Regions from separate parts of the Shewanella sp. 10B genome, predicted to be linked through region 1. Evidence: riboswitches for the same ligand, from Rfam matches in the RefSeq annotation. Region 1 holds a riboswitch; the other holds the start of a gene.
The links. Region 1 has a riboswitch for cyclic di-GMP ahead of M0415_RS00930 (glycosyl hydrolase family 18 protein). Riboswitches for the same ligand answer to the same signal wherever they lie in the genome.
Positions count from the first base shown of each region.

Region 2: it holds a riboswitch for cyclic di-GMP, as region 1 does, so the genes downstream of both, gbpA (N-acetylglucosamine-binding protein GbpA) here and M0415_RS00930 (glycosyl hydrolase family 18 protein) in region 1, are expected to answer to the same signal.

Region 1 is NZ_JAMDJO010000001.1:212,252-221,071, reverse strand. It holds gene M0415_RS00950 (short-chain fatty acid transporter) at 1-1,006, opposite strand, end outside; gene bamJ (BamJ family beta-barrel-assembly machinery protein) at 1,227-1,697, shown strand; gene M0415_RS00940 (DUF4062 domain-containing protein) at 1,914-2,942, shown strand; partial or broken gene M0415_RS00935 (FKBP-type peptidyl-prolyl cis-trans isomerase) at 3,005-3,244, shown strand; gene M0415_RS00930 (glycosyl hydrolase family 18 protein) at 3,315-5,921, opposite strand; cyclic di-GMP riboswitch class I at 6,030-6,118, opposite strand; gene M0415_RS00925 (ROK family protein) at 6,623-7,414, opposite strand; gene M0415_RS00920 (aminopeptidase P family protein) at 7,776-8,820, shown strand, end outside.
Region 2 is NZ_JAMDJO010000002.1:411,820-420,639, reverse strand. It holds gene exeM (extracellular exonuclease ExeM) at 1-778, shown strand, start outside; gene M0415_RS09330 (hypothetical protein) at 905-1,360, shown strand; gene M0415_RS09325 (PaaI family thioesterase) at 1,469-1,906, shown strand; gene M0415_RS09320 (YgjV family protein) at 1,960-2,205, shown strand; gene katB (catalase KatB) at 2,552-4,012, shown strand; gene M0415_RS09310 (TMEM165/GDT1 family protein) at 4,083-4,637, opposite strand; cyclic di-GMP riboswitch class I at 5,038-5,133, shown strand; gene gbpA (N-acetylglucosamine-binding protein GbpA) at 5,316-6,734, shown strand; gene M0415_RS09300 (aromatic amino acid transport family protein) at 7,295-8,470, shown strand; gene M0415_RS09295 (S46 family peptidase) at 8,710-8,820, shown strand, end outside.

The sequences.
Region 1 (8,820 bases):
AACCTTCGGAAATACTCTGGGCTAATCCCGATTGCACCATCACCGCCATAATGCCAGCGTAAAAAGGAAACTGGATAACGATACCCGCGCCGCCTTTGATGGCTTCGTTGAGACTCAGCAATAAACTGCGTGGCGTTTGATGCAGCACGATGGCGAGAAATAAAAATAAGAAGTTGACTAGGTTAAGGTTTAAGCTGCCGCCCTGCACAGCAAAGTAGTAGCCTAAGTAAACGAGTCCCGCGCCGCCCACGCTCCAACCGAGCAAGCGACTGTTTTCTAATTTATCCGCAGGGCGAGTCGTCGTATTGGCCGTTAACTGCGCCGCGTTATCGTCTGCGGCCCCATCCTCAAGAGCCTTAGGATCGACATAGACACCGTCTTTCTCTTCGGGCAGCATAAAGCGGTTTACCAGAGGCATCACCACAAACAAAATCAGCACTAACAGCAGGTTAAAGCTCGCGAAGATGGTCTCGCTGGTGGGGATAATACCGATTTGTGATTCAGAGAAATGCCCCGCCGTGGCAATGGTTAGCGGAATCGAGCCCGCTAAGCCGCCATGCCAAACCACAAATCCCGAGTAAGCACTGGCGACCAATAAACGGTAATCCACACGAACTTTACGCGCTAAGGCCTTCGCGAATAAGGCGCCGACCACTAAACCAAATCCCCAGTTAATCCAACTGGCGGCGAGTGAAACCAGTGTTACTAAGATAATCGCCTGTGGCGCCGACTTAGCGAATCCAGCGATGCCATCGAGTAATTTCTTAATCGGTGGCGAGCTGGCGAGCATAAATCCCGCCACCAGCACTAATAGCATCTGCATCGAAAAACTCAGCAGTGCCCAAAAGCCATCGCCCCAGTAATTGATGACTTCGAGTGGGGTTTTCTGCTCAGCCACCACGGCCGAAATCAACACCACTAAGGTTAAGAGCAAGACAAAGATATAAGGGTCGGGTAAATAACGGTCGACGAGTTTGACCAGAGGTTTTGCCGCTTTGGTTAACATAAGACTGTCCTTGTTTATTCTTCTTATCTGTTTTTATTGAGTTTTTGTAGAGTCTAATGCCACAGGTTAAGCGATCTCTAAAACGGGATAAAGCCTTTAGCCATTTTAAAAAGTGAGAAAATGTAACGCGGATCATCCAGTACCGCGCCAAACCGAGGCGCTAGCCACTTCGGCTAAAAAACTGATAACATGGCCAAAATTGACTGAGGTGCTCCTTAAAATGAAAATGTTACTTGCCGTTGTTGTGATTGCTGGGGTGATTTTTTACTTCTTTACCTCGATGAATAACCAAAAAGCGGCCCAAGAAAATATCCGTTTAGGTAATGAGTTTTTAGCGCAAAACAAAAACCAAGAAGGGGTGAAAACCACCGCCTCGGGATTGCAATATCAAGTGTTACAGCAAGGCACTGGCACGGTTCATCCTAAGGCGAGTGATACAGTGACTGTGCATTACCACGGCACCTTAATTGATGGCACTGTGTTCGATAGCTCGGTCGAGCGCGGTGAACCCATTGCTTTCCCACTCAATCGCGTGATTAAAGGCTGGACTGAAGGCGTGCAACTGATGGTCGAAGGCGATAAGTACCGCTTCTTTATTCCAAGCGAACTGGCATATGGCAACCGCAGCACTGGCAAAATTGGCGGCGGTTCGGTACTGATTTTTGATGTTGAGCTAATCAAGATTAACTAAATGTATGCTCTACAAATGGAGGCCTCCAATCTCAACGGGGGCCTTTTTATTTGACTTAATAAGTTAATCCGAACGGATAATTTATCAATTTAGCCTGTACTATAAGCCACTTAGCTCTTATTCACTTCAAACAATTGTTGACACCTCTCGCCAATAGTTTAAACATAACCCTATTCACCTCGATATTTTTAGACTTCAGTTGTAAAGGATTGCACATTGGCCATTCCCAGAGTATTCATCAGCTCCACCTGTTACGACTTAAAGCACATCAGAGAAAATCTGAAATACTTTGTTAAAACTATAGGTTACGAGCCTGTTCTATCCGATGATGGTGATGTTTACTACAGTGTCGATAAGAACACACATGATGCTTGCCTTGCGGAAGTCTCAACTTGCCAACTGTTTATCTTAATCATAGGTGGGCGTTATGGTGGTGAACATAAAGATAAAGAAGGCTCTATCACTAACAACGAATATCGTGAAGCGGTTAAAAATAAAACGCCAATTTTTGCATTGGTTGAAAGTGCAGTGTATTCCGACCATTACACATACTTATCCAACAAAATAAGCAACCCTGATTTCTACGAAAAAATCACCTATCCAAGCATAGATAACATCAAAATCTTTGGTTTCATTGACGAAGTTAGAAAAAATAGCCTTAACAATGCAATAGTTTCATTCAACGATTTTTCTGATATGGAAACATATTTGAAGAAACAGTGGGCAGGTATGATGTATGACTTGCTCGCGGAAAGAACCAGAAACGGTAATGCCAAAATAACCAATAGGTTAATTGATGATCTGACAATAGCTGCGAAGAAATCTGAAGAGTTAATCAAGGTATTACTTAGAACAACTGATACCGAACAAGTAGAGGATAAAATTAGCAAGATTGAGTTAATAGCTAAAGCTAGAAGTTTCCCAAATTGGCTAGCAACTTTGTTCGACTCAAATATCATATCAGCATGGAGTGCTGACGAACTTCCTGACCCCAAAGAACACAAATATTGGTATGAATTTTTGCTTGCAACAAATGATTTCGTTACTACTACTGATGTTAAAAATGGTATAGAAACTTATTACTTACATGATAAAGCAAATACTTATATTGAACTTGGACCTAAACTTGACTCAAAGAAAGACGATCCTATTTTCCGTGAAATCCAATTAGCGTTTGAAGCGTTACAACAAGTTGACCCAGACATACAAAAACCAATATTAGAAGAATTAGTTTTTGGATTCTAATCATATTTTTACAGAAGATTTAACATTGCAGAATAAGTCATATAAAAAACTGTAGTTGTGTTTTTAGCAGCACCTTAATTGGTGGCACTGTGTTCGATAGCTCAGTCGAGCGCGGTGAACCCATTGCTTTCCCACTTAATCGCGTGATTAAAGGCTGGACTGAAGGCGTGCAACTGATGGTCGAGGGCGACAAGTATCGCTTCTTTATTCCAAGCGAACTGGCCTATGGCAACCGCAGCACTGGCAAAATTGGCGGCGGTTCGGTACTGATTTTTGATGTTGAGCTGCTAAAGATTAATTAATCTGACGCTGTAATTCTTAATAAAAAGCCCTGCATTGCAGGGCTTTTTTAATGTCTTTAATCCCTATCGACTAAGGGCAAGACGCCGCGCCAATATCCGTCCATACCGCAGCAACCCCAGGGACATCTCCCTTGGTCCAGTATTTGGCTTGCCACTGACGACCGTTATAGCTGGTGGTTGCACCGCCGTTATAGGCAACGCCCGCATCCCAGCCTAACTCAACCTGACTCAGCAATTGCCATTGGTCGGCGGTTCTTGATGGTGTGTTACCTTGAGTCCAGTATTTTGCCTTCCAAACCAGTTGGTTATAACTCACGGTATCACCCGTGTTGTAAATGCTTGTCGCATTCCAGGCAGGATAGTTGGCCGCATTGGGGTCAGTTGCATCACATTGACCGCCCGTCGCCTTAGGCGTCACGGTTAAGGTCAAGGCAGCACTGGCATCTAAGGCGCCATCGGAGACCAATACACTCAAACTGTATTGGGTCGACTGAGTAACCGTCGGCGCCGTCACCACCAGTGTGGCACTGTTTTGTCCACTCGCCGCCACGCCGCTGGGCACTGTCCATACGTAGGTGAGGCTGTCGCCATCGGCGTCAGTCGCCGTCGCATTGATGCTCACCGATTGCCCCGCTTCAACCGTCACACTCGCTGGTACAGTTACCACAGGCGCTTGGTTTGTCGTCTCGGCCTTATGGGTTAAAGTCACTGTATCGGTTGAAGATAATCCTTCGGGATCTGTGACTTGCAGACTAAACACATACACCACATCCGACGCCGCCTCACTCAGTTGCACCAGAGCATTGGCCATATCCGCATTTCTGATACTTAAGCTTGGGCCCGAGACTTGGCTCCATTGATAACTCAAGGCACCATTTTCAGGATCCCGCGACGCGCTACCATTTAGCGTGACATCCGCAGTGCCCGTTACCGTGATATCTGCTCCCGCATTGGCTATCGGCGCTTTGTTCGCAGGTGGCGTGGTGCCCTCACCATGGCCTAGGCCTTCGTGCATGGCATTGAGTATGTCGCCATTATCGGCGTCAATTTCCCAGGCGAACAGACCACCGAGCTGATTGGCCAGCACGTATTGGCCCTTGGCTTTAACAGAGCGCGCATCGTCGAAGGTAATTAAATCGCCCGTTGATGCATTAAAGACCGATGGCGCTTCGGCGGTTTCATCATAGGCATAGCTCCAACCTGCCCCCATATAATCCTTAGCAATCTGGCGATAATCCACCAGGCCCGCTTCCCAAGTGCCCTTCACTTTGCCCGTGGCGGTGCCCGTGAAAGGATTGTTACCGCTATAACCATTCACCCCAGTCCAGCCGCGGCCGTACATAGCGGCGCCGACCACAATCTTACCCGGCGTCACCCCTTGAGAGAGCAACGCTTTTACGCCTTTGTCCGTGGTGTAACGGGTATTAGGATCCCAGCTCGCCTCATAGAGATTGGTTTGATGTCCAAGCTCAGTATTGGTCCAGCCACCATTAAAGTCGTAACTCATCAGGAAGATGTAATCCATATATTGCTGCGCCGCCTGATAATCGACCTTAGCAATCTTATCGCCGCCCGCACTGATGGCCGAGGTCAACTCATAGCTGCGTCCGGTTTCGGCGCTGAGTTCATCGAGCATCGCCCGCAGTTCACGCATCAGGGTGACATAGGTTTCCCCATCATTGGCATTCCCTAAACTTGGGTTAGCGCCACTGCCTCCGGGGAATTCCCAGTCGATATCGACACCATCGAAGAACTTCCAGGTTTGTAAAAACTCCTTCACTGAGGCGACAAAGGTATCGCGCTTGGTTTTATCTCCTAAAAAGTAGAAGGGATCCGAGAGCGTCCAGCCACCAACGGAGGGGAGGATCTTCAAATCGGGATAGGCTTGTTTTAACGCCATCAATTGGCCAAAGTTGCCTTTGTAGGGATCGGAATACTCACTCACCCCCGCCTGCGGCATTTGTACCGCCGCCCAAGGGTCGTGAATCGCTACTTTAAAATCGGCACGGCCAGCACAGGCGCGCTGCAATGCCTCAAAGCTACCTTCGATTTCCTTTAAGCTGTCGTTGATGCCATTGCCGCCACAAATCGGGGTAAAGCCATATAAAATATGGGTTAAGTTTTGTGCTGGGATCTTATCGACGGGGAATTTACGTCCATAAACACCCCACTCCACAAAGTAACTTCCCACCACTTTGCCGGATTTATTCGCATAGGGACGATTGTTTTCCTTCAAAGGCGCATTGAGTGGCAGTAAATGGCTGCCATCGGTATCGGCGACTAAGATTTCCCTCGCATCACTGGCACTACAACCTTCGTTATTACAAAGCTGCACGCGCATTTGATAGCGCCCGCCCTTATTGACCTTGAAATTGGCCGTCCCCGCCGCACTCGATGGACCTTCCCATGCCACATTTCCATCGAGTAACACCTGCGCCTTATTGCCGATGTCGCCGTTATACAAGTTCCACGTCACGGACACATCGGCGGCATCTTTAACCGTCACTAATTGGTTATAGGCTGAGGCGGCTTGATTCACCTCGATAATGGCAAACTTGGTTTCCCCCCAACCTAATGTCGGTTTACCGGGGAGCGCTGCAAAGGCTTGAAAACTGGCAGCAGAGGCCAGCACCGAGGCCACCAGCATCGCCGAGGTGGAGATTTGAGTCTTAAACATGAGATTTCCCTATTGAGTAAGTTATGCATCAATAAGGCAAACAAAGCGTAGACAGGAAACAACACTCTTAAAACCATGTGCGTACAACGGCAGCATGAAGAAACAACCTGTGGTATCCCCGCTATCATAGGTACAAACGAACCCTTAGACCGGAGGCTTTGCGTCCCAATCTTTCGATTGGTTTGCCTTTCACACTAATGACAACGTTGTCATTACGTTAATTAGCATATGCCGCGATAGTGTTAAATTGCAACTAAATATTAACAAACGGGCCGTTGTACCGATTATCAACGCAGGATTGGCTTTAAAGAAAAGTAGAACCATTGAGTACAAAAAATAAGCAATAAATTGTATTTAAAAGGATTGCTTAAACCATAGAGTCGTATCATCGACTCACCTAGCCAATAGGAGAGACAATAAAAATAAATCGAAAGTCTTAAGAAAGCGGTTATGCAGGACGCCGCTCGATAACTCGTGCAAACAAAAATGCGGTCATCGAACAAGGTGATATGCAGAGTGCGCTGCAAACACACAAATCCGATGGCCGCATGCTGTTGTTCTCGACCCAATCAGAATCAATATCTGAGCCAATATCTGAGCCAATATCTGAATCAATATCAGCGTCAGCAAGCCAAGATTGATAGCCGGAACGAACCTATCACGCCTCAATCTTGGCCTATTCGCACCTCAATCGAATGCCGTTAGGCGGCGTCCTTCGAGTAATCCCTTGCCAAGATCACCGATAAGCCACGGCAGACTAAGGTCTCCATATCATCGACACGATTAATCTTCATTTCGGCTAACGGTGCACTGAGGGCCATGCGTCTTAAACTATCGAGACAACCCTTGTAGTACGGCGCGCTGTTCATCATGCCACCCGCTAACCAGATCCGATTAGGATTAAACAGATTGACCGCCCACGCGAGCCCCATCCCCAGATAAGTACCGGCGAGATATAAATCATCGGCGGTAGCAATCTTACGGCTGCGGATAGAATCGCCGCTGGCGAGCTGCTCAAGACTAAACTCCCCCGCCTCCGTCATCACCCGGCAATGCCCAAGCTCCCCCGCGACTCCCGTGGCCCCCGTAAAAGCCTTGCCACTCAACGCGATCGACATGCCAATCCCAGTGCCGCACATGACTAACAACTCACAGGCATATTTTTCATCACAGGTTGCCTGCATACCGGCGTCGATATCATTGCAGATAAACTTAAGTTCGCCTTGGGTTTTCAAGGTTTCAAAGCTTAGCCCATTGAGACCGGGCAAAGATTTACAGGACACCAAACGATTCTGTTGTACGAGTCCAGGTACAGCGATCGCTAAATGGTAATTCTGTAAATCATAATCCCGTTCCAGCGCCGCGATTTGATCATTTAAATCTTCAATTTTAAAGCCTTCACCCGTGGGGATTTTATATTGTTCTGTATGCCCCTTGAGTTGAAGTTCGAACAGGGCTTTGCTACCGCCCACGTCTATTGTTAATGTTTGCATCGCCAACTCCACTGATACATGTGCTCCCCTCTGACCCCGAGCGGAGATGGCGAATGTTAGCATAATGGGCCAATATTAGCGATTGAATAAAACTTAAGTAGCTAATTTGTAAGAATTAGTCGGAAGGACTGAGTGATAAAGATAACATTTCAATTTGAGAATTCGCCTAAGATCACAGCCCTTGTTACTGCAAAGTGATGCTTCAAAAACAAAATTGTATACAAAATCCTTTATTCCATCCCCTTGCATCTTAGCCATTGAGCTTGCGATAATCGCCGCCAATTCGCATCCTTTTCGCCAGCATTACGCATTATAATTTGGTCGCCTACGTCAGCCGCCAATGCCAATATTTGGAGCCCCTATGTCGTTAGAATCGTCATCATCCCAACAACCTAATAAGATTGCTAACCGTCTTGCCGCCATTCGTAGTGAACTCGCCAATGCCAATTTAGATGCCTTTATCATCCCGCGCGCGGATGAATACTTGGGCGAATATGTGCCTGAGCATAACGAGCGTCTGTACTGGGCAACGGATTTTACTGGCTCAGCGGGCATGGCCATTGTCTTAAAAGACAAAGCCGCCATCTTTACCGATGGTCGTTATACGGTGCAAGTGCGTCTGCAGGTTGATGCAAATCTCTTTAGTTATGAAAGCCTGACCGACACACCACAAATCGAATGGCTATGCGATACGCTTGCCGCTGGTTCACGTGTGGGCTTCGATGCCCGTTTACACACCTTAGCGTGGTTTGAAAACGCCAAAGCGACCTTAGCGAAAGCTCAAATTGAACTGGTTGCCGTCGAACAGAATCCGATTGATAAGCACTGGCAAAATCGACCTGCACCATCGAGCGCAGCTATCACGCTATTTAGTAATGAGAGTGCGGGTAAAACTAGCCTGCAAAAACGAACCGAGATTGGCGCACTAGTCAAAAAAGCGGGCGCCGATGTCGCGCTGATCGCCGCTTTAGACTCCTTCTGTTGGCTACTCAATATCCGTGGTAATGACGTGCCGCGACTGCCGGTCGTGCTCGGCTGCGCGCTACTTCACGCCAATGGCGATATGCAGCTATTTACGGATTTGAACAAACTCCCTGAAGGCATTGAGGAACACGTTGGTACAGGTGTGAGCTTTAAGAGCGAAGCTGCACTTGCCGATACCTTGGCAAGCTTACAGGGCGTGAAACTGCTCGCCGATCCGAACTCTGCCAACGCTTGGGCACAAAATCTCGCCCGCGATGCAGGCGCCAAGTTAATTGCCGGTATTGATCCCGTCTCCCTGCCTAAGGCACAGAAGAATGCCGCAGAATTAGCAGGCATGCGCGCCAGCCATATCCGTGATGGTGTGGCCGTGAGTCGTTTCCTCGCTTGGCTCGATGCCGAAGTCGCCGCCAATCGTCTGCATG
Region 2 (8,820 bases), on a different contig from region 1:
GACTAATCCAGGTAACGATGCTTACCAGCGTCACAGCTTAGCGCAAACCTTTAAGATCCATGATCAGAACTTAACAGTTGTTGTTAACCATCTGAAATCAAAAGGTTCAGGCTGTTTAGAAGATTGGATCAACTTCGAAGAGTCAGTCGATCCGGCTGATCAACAGGGCAAGTGTAATGCCTTCCGCGTATCGGCAGCGAAAGTGCTCGGCGAAGCCTTAAAAGACGTTAAGGGCGATCTGCTGGTGATTGGTGATATGAATGCCTACGGCATGGAAGATCCTATCCGCGTATTGACCGATTACGATGCGAGCAAGTCTGAGCGCGATATCATGACCGCCTCATGGACCACTTTAGATGGCAAAGTGTTTGAGCGCCAAGGTAGCAAGATTGAGAAGGGCTATGGTCTGGTTAACCTCAATACTCAGGCCCATGGTGCTGGTACTTACTCATACAGCTACAACGGTGAGTTAGGTAACCTCGACCATGCCTTAGCAAACACCAGTCTTGCAAAGCGTTTAGTGGATATCGAAGATTGGCATATCAACTCGGTGGAATCTAACCTGTTCGAATACGGCAAAAAATTCTCTGGCGAACTGGCTAAATCTGAAAATGCTTTCTCAGCTTCTGATCATGACCCAGTGATTGTGGCGCTTAGCTACCCAGCGCCGGTTGAGCCACCAAAACCTGAGCCAAAACCAAAGGATGATGGTGGTGCGTTAGGATACTTAGGTCTAGCCTTGCTATCTCTATTTGGTCTACAACGCCGTCGCCGTTAATCGAGTGATTGCACGCTCACAACTGAGTTTGTGAGCTAAACTCAGAGCTAAGGGATGGTTTTACCATCCCTTTTTTATGGCACTGTTGTTGTGAAAGTTTGTACCTTGAACACTCGGAGAGCAGAAATGGCAGCGACTGGCTCCTACCATGCAATCGGCGTAGCGAAAGCGCCACTGTGGTTTTATTTTGTCTCATTTGTCAGTTTGCTATGGAACATCATGGGCTTATTGGCATTTGTTATCCAAATGACCATGACGCCTGAAGCCATGGCGCAGATGAGCCCAGATCAAATAAAGCTCTATGAATCTACACCCGCCTGGCTTGACTGTGTGTTTGGTTTTGCGGTGGTTTCTGGTGTTATAGGTTGTCTGTTGTTACTTATTAAAAAAGCCTTTTCCTATAAAGTGTTAGTTGCATCCTTAGTCGCAGTATTGCTGCAAATGGGCTATGTATTTGGTATTCAACAGGCGGCTGCGGTATTAGGCAGCGATGCCCTCATTATGCCGAGTGTGGTGATCCTGTGGGGAGTGTTCTTAGTCTGGTTTAGTCGTTTTGCTGTCACAAAGCATTGGTTAACTTAGGCGCAGCATCCCCTTGCCGTTTTACACAGATTAAGCCAATGCTTATGTGTTGAACTTCAGTCACTTCTTAGTAAACTGCTAGCTGGTTTTCTTTACTAGGATGTTGAAATGAGTATTTGGTTTAGACCTGTCACCTTAGAGGATTGTGCGCGTTTAGATGCTGGCATGGGGGGCAAAGGCACCTTGATGCAGACCCTAGGGATTGAGATCAGTGAGATTGGTGATGACTACATGAAGGCAACTATGCCTGCCACGCCAGCCGTACATAATCCCTTAGGCATTGTTCATGGCGGTGCTAACGTGGCGCTGGCCGAAACGGTTGCCAGCTATGCCGCAAACTTTGCGGTGGATTTCGAGCAATATTATTGTGTTGGACAAGAGATTAACGCCAACCATTTACGCGCTTCGCGTAATGGCGTACTGACCGCGACGGCTAAACCGGTTCATTTGGGAAAACGCAGTTCGGTGTGGGAAATCTTAATCCATAATAGTGCAGGGGAGTTGACCTGTATTTCACGGATGACGGCGGCGGTAGTAAAACGCTAACAAGGCTCAACCAACCTGTTGTAGTTGTATCAATCGATAAATAAGGACGTGGTATGGATAGTGCAATGATGTGGGAATGGGTTGGTTATTTAGCGTCTGTGGTGGTGGCCATCTCTTTGATGATGTCTAACATCAAAAAGTTACGCTGGTGGAACTTGCTGGGGTCGGCATTATTCGTTGCCTATGGGGTGGCGATACAAGCTTATCCAGTGGCGGCGGTTAACTTTTTTATCGTGATAATCGATGCCTATTACTTAGTCGTCATCTATCGTGAACAGGCGGCCTCTGTCAATGAGTAATATGTAGCACTTTGAATCAATTGAAGTATTTTTTAAGTTTGTCTTAAGCTCGAGTTCTCATTTTTGCCAAGTCGGTTTGCGTTACGGCTGGCATACTCTTTATTCTGTCGCTGGCTATTTCATCGCATACGGGGAGTGAACTTTACTCCCTGAATGATCTAAGCATTCTTCGTTAATCTGAAATGTAGATTGTTTGAATCTATATTAATCGTTTTATTGAATCTGTATCTTTGTCTATTCTAACTCCATCGACAAAACGTCGCCCTGCCAAGGAGATAAGCCATGGCCACAATTTACGATTTAATTGAATCTTGGGTTAACACCAATCAAGAATGAGGAGCAAGGTATGAGTCAACAGTATTTAACAAGCCAAAGCGGTTCTCCAATTGCTGACGATCAAAACTCATTGTCAGCGGGCGAGCGTGGTCCTTTACTACTGCAAGATTGGCATTTAATTGAAAAGCTTGCCCACTTTAACCGTGAGCGTATTCCTGAGCGTGTTGTGCATGCCAAAGGCACTGGCGTATACGGTACTTTCACCCTGACCAAAGACTTAAGCGAATACACCATTGCCGATCACTTTAACGGTGTTGGTAAGCAAACTGAAACCTTCGTACGCTTCTCTACCGTGGGCGGTGAAATGGGTTCTGCTGATGCCGAGCGCGATCCCCGTGGTTTTGGTCTGCGCTTTTATACCGCTCGTGGTAATCACGATATCGTGGGTAACAACACGCCGACCTTCTTCCTGCGTGATGGGATTAAGTTTCCAGACTTTATCCATACCCAAAAGCGTAACCCATTGACGAATTTGAAAGATCCGCAAGCCATGTGGGACTTCTGGTCATTAAACCCTGAAGCCATGCACCAAGTAACGATTCTGATGTCTGACCGTGGTATTCCGGCAAACTATCGCCAAATGCATGGTTATGGTTCGCATACTTTCTCGTTCTGGAATGCTAAAGGTGAGCGTTTCTGGGTGAAGTTCCACTTCAAATCGCAGCAAGGCGTGGTGAACTTAACCAACGAGCAAGCCGATAAGTTAAAGGGTATCGACCCTGACTCATCCCAGCGCGATATGGTGGTGGCAGTGACCGATGGCAACTTCCCACGCTGGACGGTGAACGTACAGATTATGCCTGAGAGCGACGCCAACACTTACCATATCAACCCATTCGATTTAACTAAGGTGTGGCCACATGGCGATTACCCGTTAATTGAGATTGGTGTGTTAGAGCTGAATCGTTTACCGCAAAACTACTTTGCCGAAGTCGAGCAAGTGGCATTAGCACCGAGCAACTTAGTGCCTGGTGTGGGCGCATCGCCCGACAAGATGTTACAGGCGCGTTTATTCGCCTATGCCGATGCGCAGCGTTACCGTATTGGGGCGAACTACAACCAGTTACCAGTAAACTGCCCACATGCGACTAAAGCGAATCATCATCAACGTGCGGGTGCCATGGCGGGAACGCAATGCCCGTACCACGGTAGCCAAACCGGTGGCGATGCCGCAGCTAACTATGGTCCAAACAGCACTGCGGGAGCTTTAGTGGAACCGGCAAACTTTGCCGAGCCACCACTGCGTTTAGATGGCGAAGCGGCACGTTACAGCCGTTACAATCAGGATGATTACACGCAAGCGGGTAATTTGTATCGCATCTTTAGCGAAGCTGAGAAAGTGCGCTTAGTGGAAACGATTTCTGGCTCACTGCGTCAGGCGAGTTTAGAGGTACAGCAACGTATGCTGGCACATTTCCACAAGGCCGATGCGGATTACGGTCAACGGATCCAAACTGCACTCGGGTTATAAGCTTAATTAACCCATAAAAAAGGCCAATGTTATCACTGGCCTTTTTGTTTATCTAAATTTAATCAATTGGTTAAAGCACTAGCGTTGCGACACCTAATAGGGCGAATAAAATCGCGCAGCCTCGGTGGATCCACTTCATTGGTAGTTTTTCGGCACTAAAATGCCCTGCAATAACCACTGGGACGTTTGCCAGCAACATACCCAAAGTGGTACCTGCAACCACCATGGCTAAGGCATCGTATTTAGCGGCTAACACGACAGTCGCGATTTGGGTTTTGTCGCCCATCTCGGCAATAAAGAACAGAATAAAGGTCGCGATAAAAGGCCCCATCTTATAGAAACGGCTTTCTTCGGCGTCCACTTTATCGGGGATTAACACCCATAGCGCAATCGCAAAGAAGGAAGCGGCAACCAAGTAGCGTGCTACATCTGGGCTTACCCAGTTAATCGCCCATTGACCAAGCCAAGCGGCGGCAAAATGGTTAAATAGGGTTGAGAGTAAAATACCCAAGATAATCGCGGTTTTATTTTTAAATCTTGCAGCGAGCAATAGGGCAAGCAGTTGGGTTTTATCGCCAATCTCGGCGATGGCAACCGTAAAGGTTGAGGCGAGTAACGCTTCCAAGTGTGATCCTTTTAGGGGTGGTTTTTGACATAAGCACAATAGACCGTCCACCCCTAGGTGCGGTTACTGTGCTCAGGTCTTGCAGGACAAATCGATGATTTGCTGTGAACACCATGGCATGCGGCCAAGTATGTTGATGTTCACCCTGAATATCGACGGCTCGAAATCCAGTTAGCTACTCCCCCGAAGCTAGGAGGGCATTATACCCAAGTAAGAGTCTGTTTCAAGGGTAAAGTCATTAAGCTTAAGCGCAAATAATATGACAAACGCCAATAAAATACCGCTCGACGTTTTGTAATGCATTGAATTGTAACATTTTAATTTTTGACAACGTTGTCTTTTATTGCTAGGTTAGCCCTGTCTCAATTTAAGTTACATATTGTTAACTTGAATGGAGAACCACCGTATTTGGCAAACTAATTGAAAAATTAGGACGCAAAGCCTCCGGTCTAAGGTTGTAAAGGGATGTTGTAACTAAGATAGCGGGGTTGCCTCTGAATTGATTTAATGCTTTCAATTCTTTGAAAAATAAACGGCTTTGCTTAATGCTGTTTTGCCTAAATACCACTTTTATACCTATGCCAATCTCGTCGAGAAAGGCACCCTACGGAGTACATTAAAGTGGAACATCAAACTGCTTTTTCACCAATCACAAACGCTAAACTCAAACGTCCGCAACTGGCTCGCTTAAGCCTAATTGCCTTAGCTTTAAGCGCCACGAGTGCGATCGTCAGCCAAACGGCGTCGGCCCACGGTTATGTAGTATCACCTGAGTCACGCTCGTACGCCTGTAAAACCGGCAGCAATTTAAACTGCGGCGCCGTTCAGTGGGAACCGCAAAGTGTCGAAGGCCCATCAGGTTTTCCGGAGTCAGGCCCTGCCGACGGTAAAATTGCCAGCGCAGCCAACGGGGCATTTTCTCCCTTGGATGAACAGAGTCCAAGTCGTTGGTCCAAACGTGATATCAAGTCGGGTTGGAATGACTTTTCTTGGCAGTTCACCGCTAACCATGTGACCCGCAATTGGCGTTACTATTTAACTCGCCAAGGTTGGGATCAAAACCAAGCGTTGAGCCGTGCAAGTTTTGACTTAGCGCCCTTCTGTGTGATCGATGGTGGCATGGTGCAGCCGCCTAAGTTAGTGACGCATAACTGTTATGTGCCTGAAGATAGAAGCGGTTATCACGTGATTTTGGCCGTGTGGGAAGTGGGGGACACCACCAACAGTTTCTACAATGCCATCGATGTGAACTTTAGCTCTGGCACCGTGGTGCCGGGCGAGTGGACCGACATTGGTGATATCAATCCGTCACTCGATCTTAAGGCGGGTGATAAGGTGATGACGCGGGTGTTTGACGCCAACGGTGAGCAAGCTGCCAAGCAAACCCAGATAACCATTGCCGACACCACTCAAGGTGCCAAGCAAAATTGGCCATTCCTGTTAGCCAGCGCGATTAATGCCCAGCAGACACAACTTAAGGCGGGGCAGAAGAATGCCTCTGGGGTGATCTCGCCCGTTTATGGTAAAAATGAGATTTATGCCGCGCCAAATTCGGGCCTAGAGCGAGTGGAAGTGAGCTTTGATATTGCGCCTGCGCCGGGCAATCAGCTCGATGTCACGTCACTGGCCGATGATTACACCATTGTCGATGGTGCCGCTCAGGTCAGTTTCGATGTTAGCACCAATACCGATATGCAGGTCTCGGCTTACCTGTTTAGCCACGATGGCACGGCAGCAGGGTATGTCACGCAAGCGGTCAACAATACCAGCGCGAGTTTAGTGCTTGATGTCGTTGCGCCAAAGGCGGGCCATTATCACTTACAGGTGAAGGGCGAGCCTAAGCAAGGCGAGGTTATCCAGCAAAACTTCGATCTGTTCTTAAAAGATCAAGCCACAGCGCCCGATGCCGACTTTGTCTTCCCCGAGGGCATTAAAAACTATGTGGCGGGTACTAAAGTGCTGCAACCTAAAACCGGCAAGATCTATCAATGTAAACCTTGGCCTTACAGTGGTTATTGCATGCAATGGTCGCCAACGGCAACAGGGTTTGAACCGGGTGTCGGCGGCTCTTGGGCTATGGCCTGGATTGAGCTGTAACCCGTTAACAGGGGAATGAGGGATTGTGAGTCGTGTTAATCCGCGTTAGCGCAATCCCGTATCCCCGTGAGCGAATCGCAAAGCCAATAGATAAACCCTGCAATGCCACAGGTGTTGCAGGGTTTATTGTTTTGATAACAGATCCGCCTCGATTTTTTATCTTTTACTCACATTTCCCCTTCGGATAGCTAAAGCGGCGTCATCTTTGTCTATAACTGGCTTGCCCGCTGGGATAGGCTCTGTTAATGTCCCTAGCTATCTTCTATTACGCGCGATGTCGCTGCTTTGCTAAGGCAATCACGGTTGAAATTAATGTCACTTTTCTGCAAACGATTTAGTTAGCCTCAATGGCGACTGGGTTGAAATATTCAAAAGCTATTGGGGCCAATTGATCTGCTCTTTGAGATCGGATTGGATGCTTTAAGTTTAGTGACGCTTTTCGTTTGAGATTGCTGTTGGCTTAATCACAGAGTGCGCAAGGCTTTATCCTTCAAATCTACTCAAAAAACCTTAAAAAATAATAATTAATACTTGAACAGGATAATTGTGTGAATTCAAAAATGTTAGGCTCGATAGCCATTGTCGCGGGGACCGCCATTGGCGCGGGAATGTTAGCCTTACCCTTAGCCACGGCCGCTTTAGGCATGGTGCCAGCCATTTTGTTAATGGTGGTGATTTGGGGCTTGTCAGCCTATACCTCATTGTTAATGCTTGAGATTAACCTACGCTCCGGCGTCGGTGATAACGTCCACGCCATCACGGGCAAACTCCTCGGCAAGAAAGGCCAAATGGTGCAAGGCGCCTCCTTTCTCAGTTTGCTCTTTGCTTTAACAGCAGCGTATTTGACGGGCGGCTCATCGCTGTTAGTGCTTAAAGCCAAAAATATGTTCGACCTAGTGTTAGACAACCAGCTTGCGGTCGTGCTGTTTACCTTAGTGCTGGGTGGATTTGCGGCCTTAGGGGTGGCTTGGGTCGATAAAGCCTCGCGTTTCTTGTTTTCGCTGATGATTTTATTGCTGATTGTGGTCGTGCTGTTCCTGTTACCCGAAGTCAGTATCTCGAGTATGGCAACCAGTGCAGTGGCCGAATCCATGACCAGTAGTTGGATGGCGGCGATTCCTGTAGTGTTTACTTCTTTCGGTTTCCACGTGTGTATCGCGACCTTAGTGCGTTATTTAGATGGCGATGCCGTTTCACTTCGCAAAGTATTGCTAATCGGTTCAACCATTCCTCTCGCTTGTTATATCTTCTGGTTATTGGTGACCTTAGGCACTGTGGGGGGCACCGAAATCAGCAGCTTTAATGGCTCTTTACCTGCGCTTATCAGTGCATTACAAGAGATTGCCCACACGCCTTGGATCAGCAAATGTATTTCGCTGTTTGCGGATTTAGCCTTAATCACCTCTTTCCTTGGGGTAACCTTAAGCCTGTATGATTTTGTGGCCGAACTGACCCGCGCGAAGAAGACCTTCCTCGGCCGCGCTCAAACTTGGCTGTTAACCTTTGTACCGCCGCTGTTATGTGCGCTCTATGTCCCCGAAGGTTTTGTTGCCGTATTAGGGTTTGCCGCCGTGCCGCTAGTGGTGATGATTATCTTCCTGCCGATAGTGATGGCACTGCGTCAACGCCAAGCCGCGCCGCAGGGATACCAAGTGTCCGGCGGGACATTTGCCCTCGGCATTGCGGGTTTGCTAGGGGCGGTGATTATCGGCGCTCAACTATTTGTCGCGCTGTAACTGAAGGTTGTTTAACGCGCTGATACGGCAGAGTGAAACCGATAATCTATGATGAATGTATTTGCTTTGTAAGCGAATTTTTCAAACTCTGTTATAGAGTGCGTGCGATATGCTAAAGTCAGGCCCTGTGCCTGACTTTTTGCTTTTTAGCGTTAATCAAAGCGGCATGTTATCCCAATAAATATAAGAAATGGCCTCGCAAGCGCTCGGCTTTCTTCACCTAAAACGGACTTAAGATAATGAAAAAATGGTTACTCTCAGTTGCCGTGGCGGCGAGTTTTGCCTCCCATGCCGATGAAGGCATGTGGCAGCCACACCAATTGCCCGCAATGGCCGATGAGCTGAAAGCG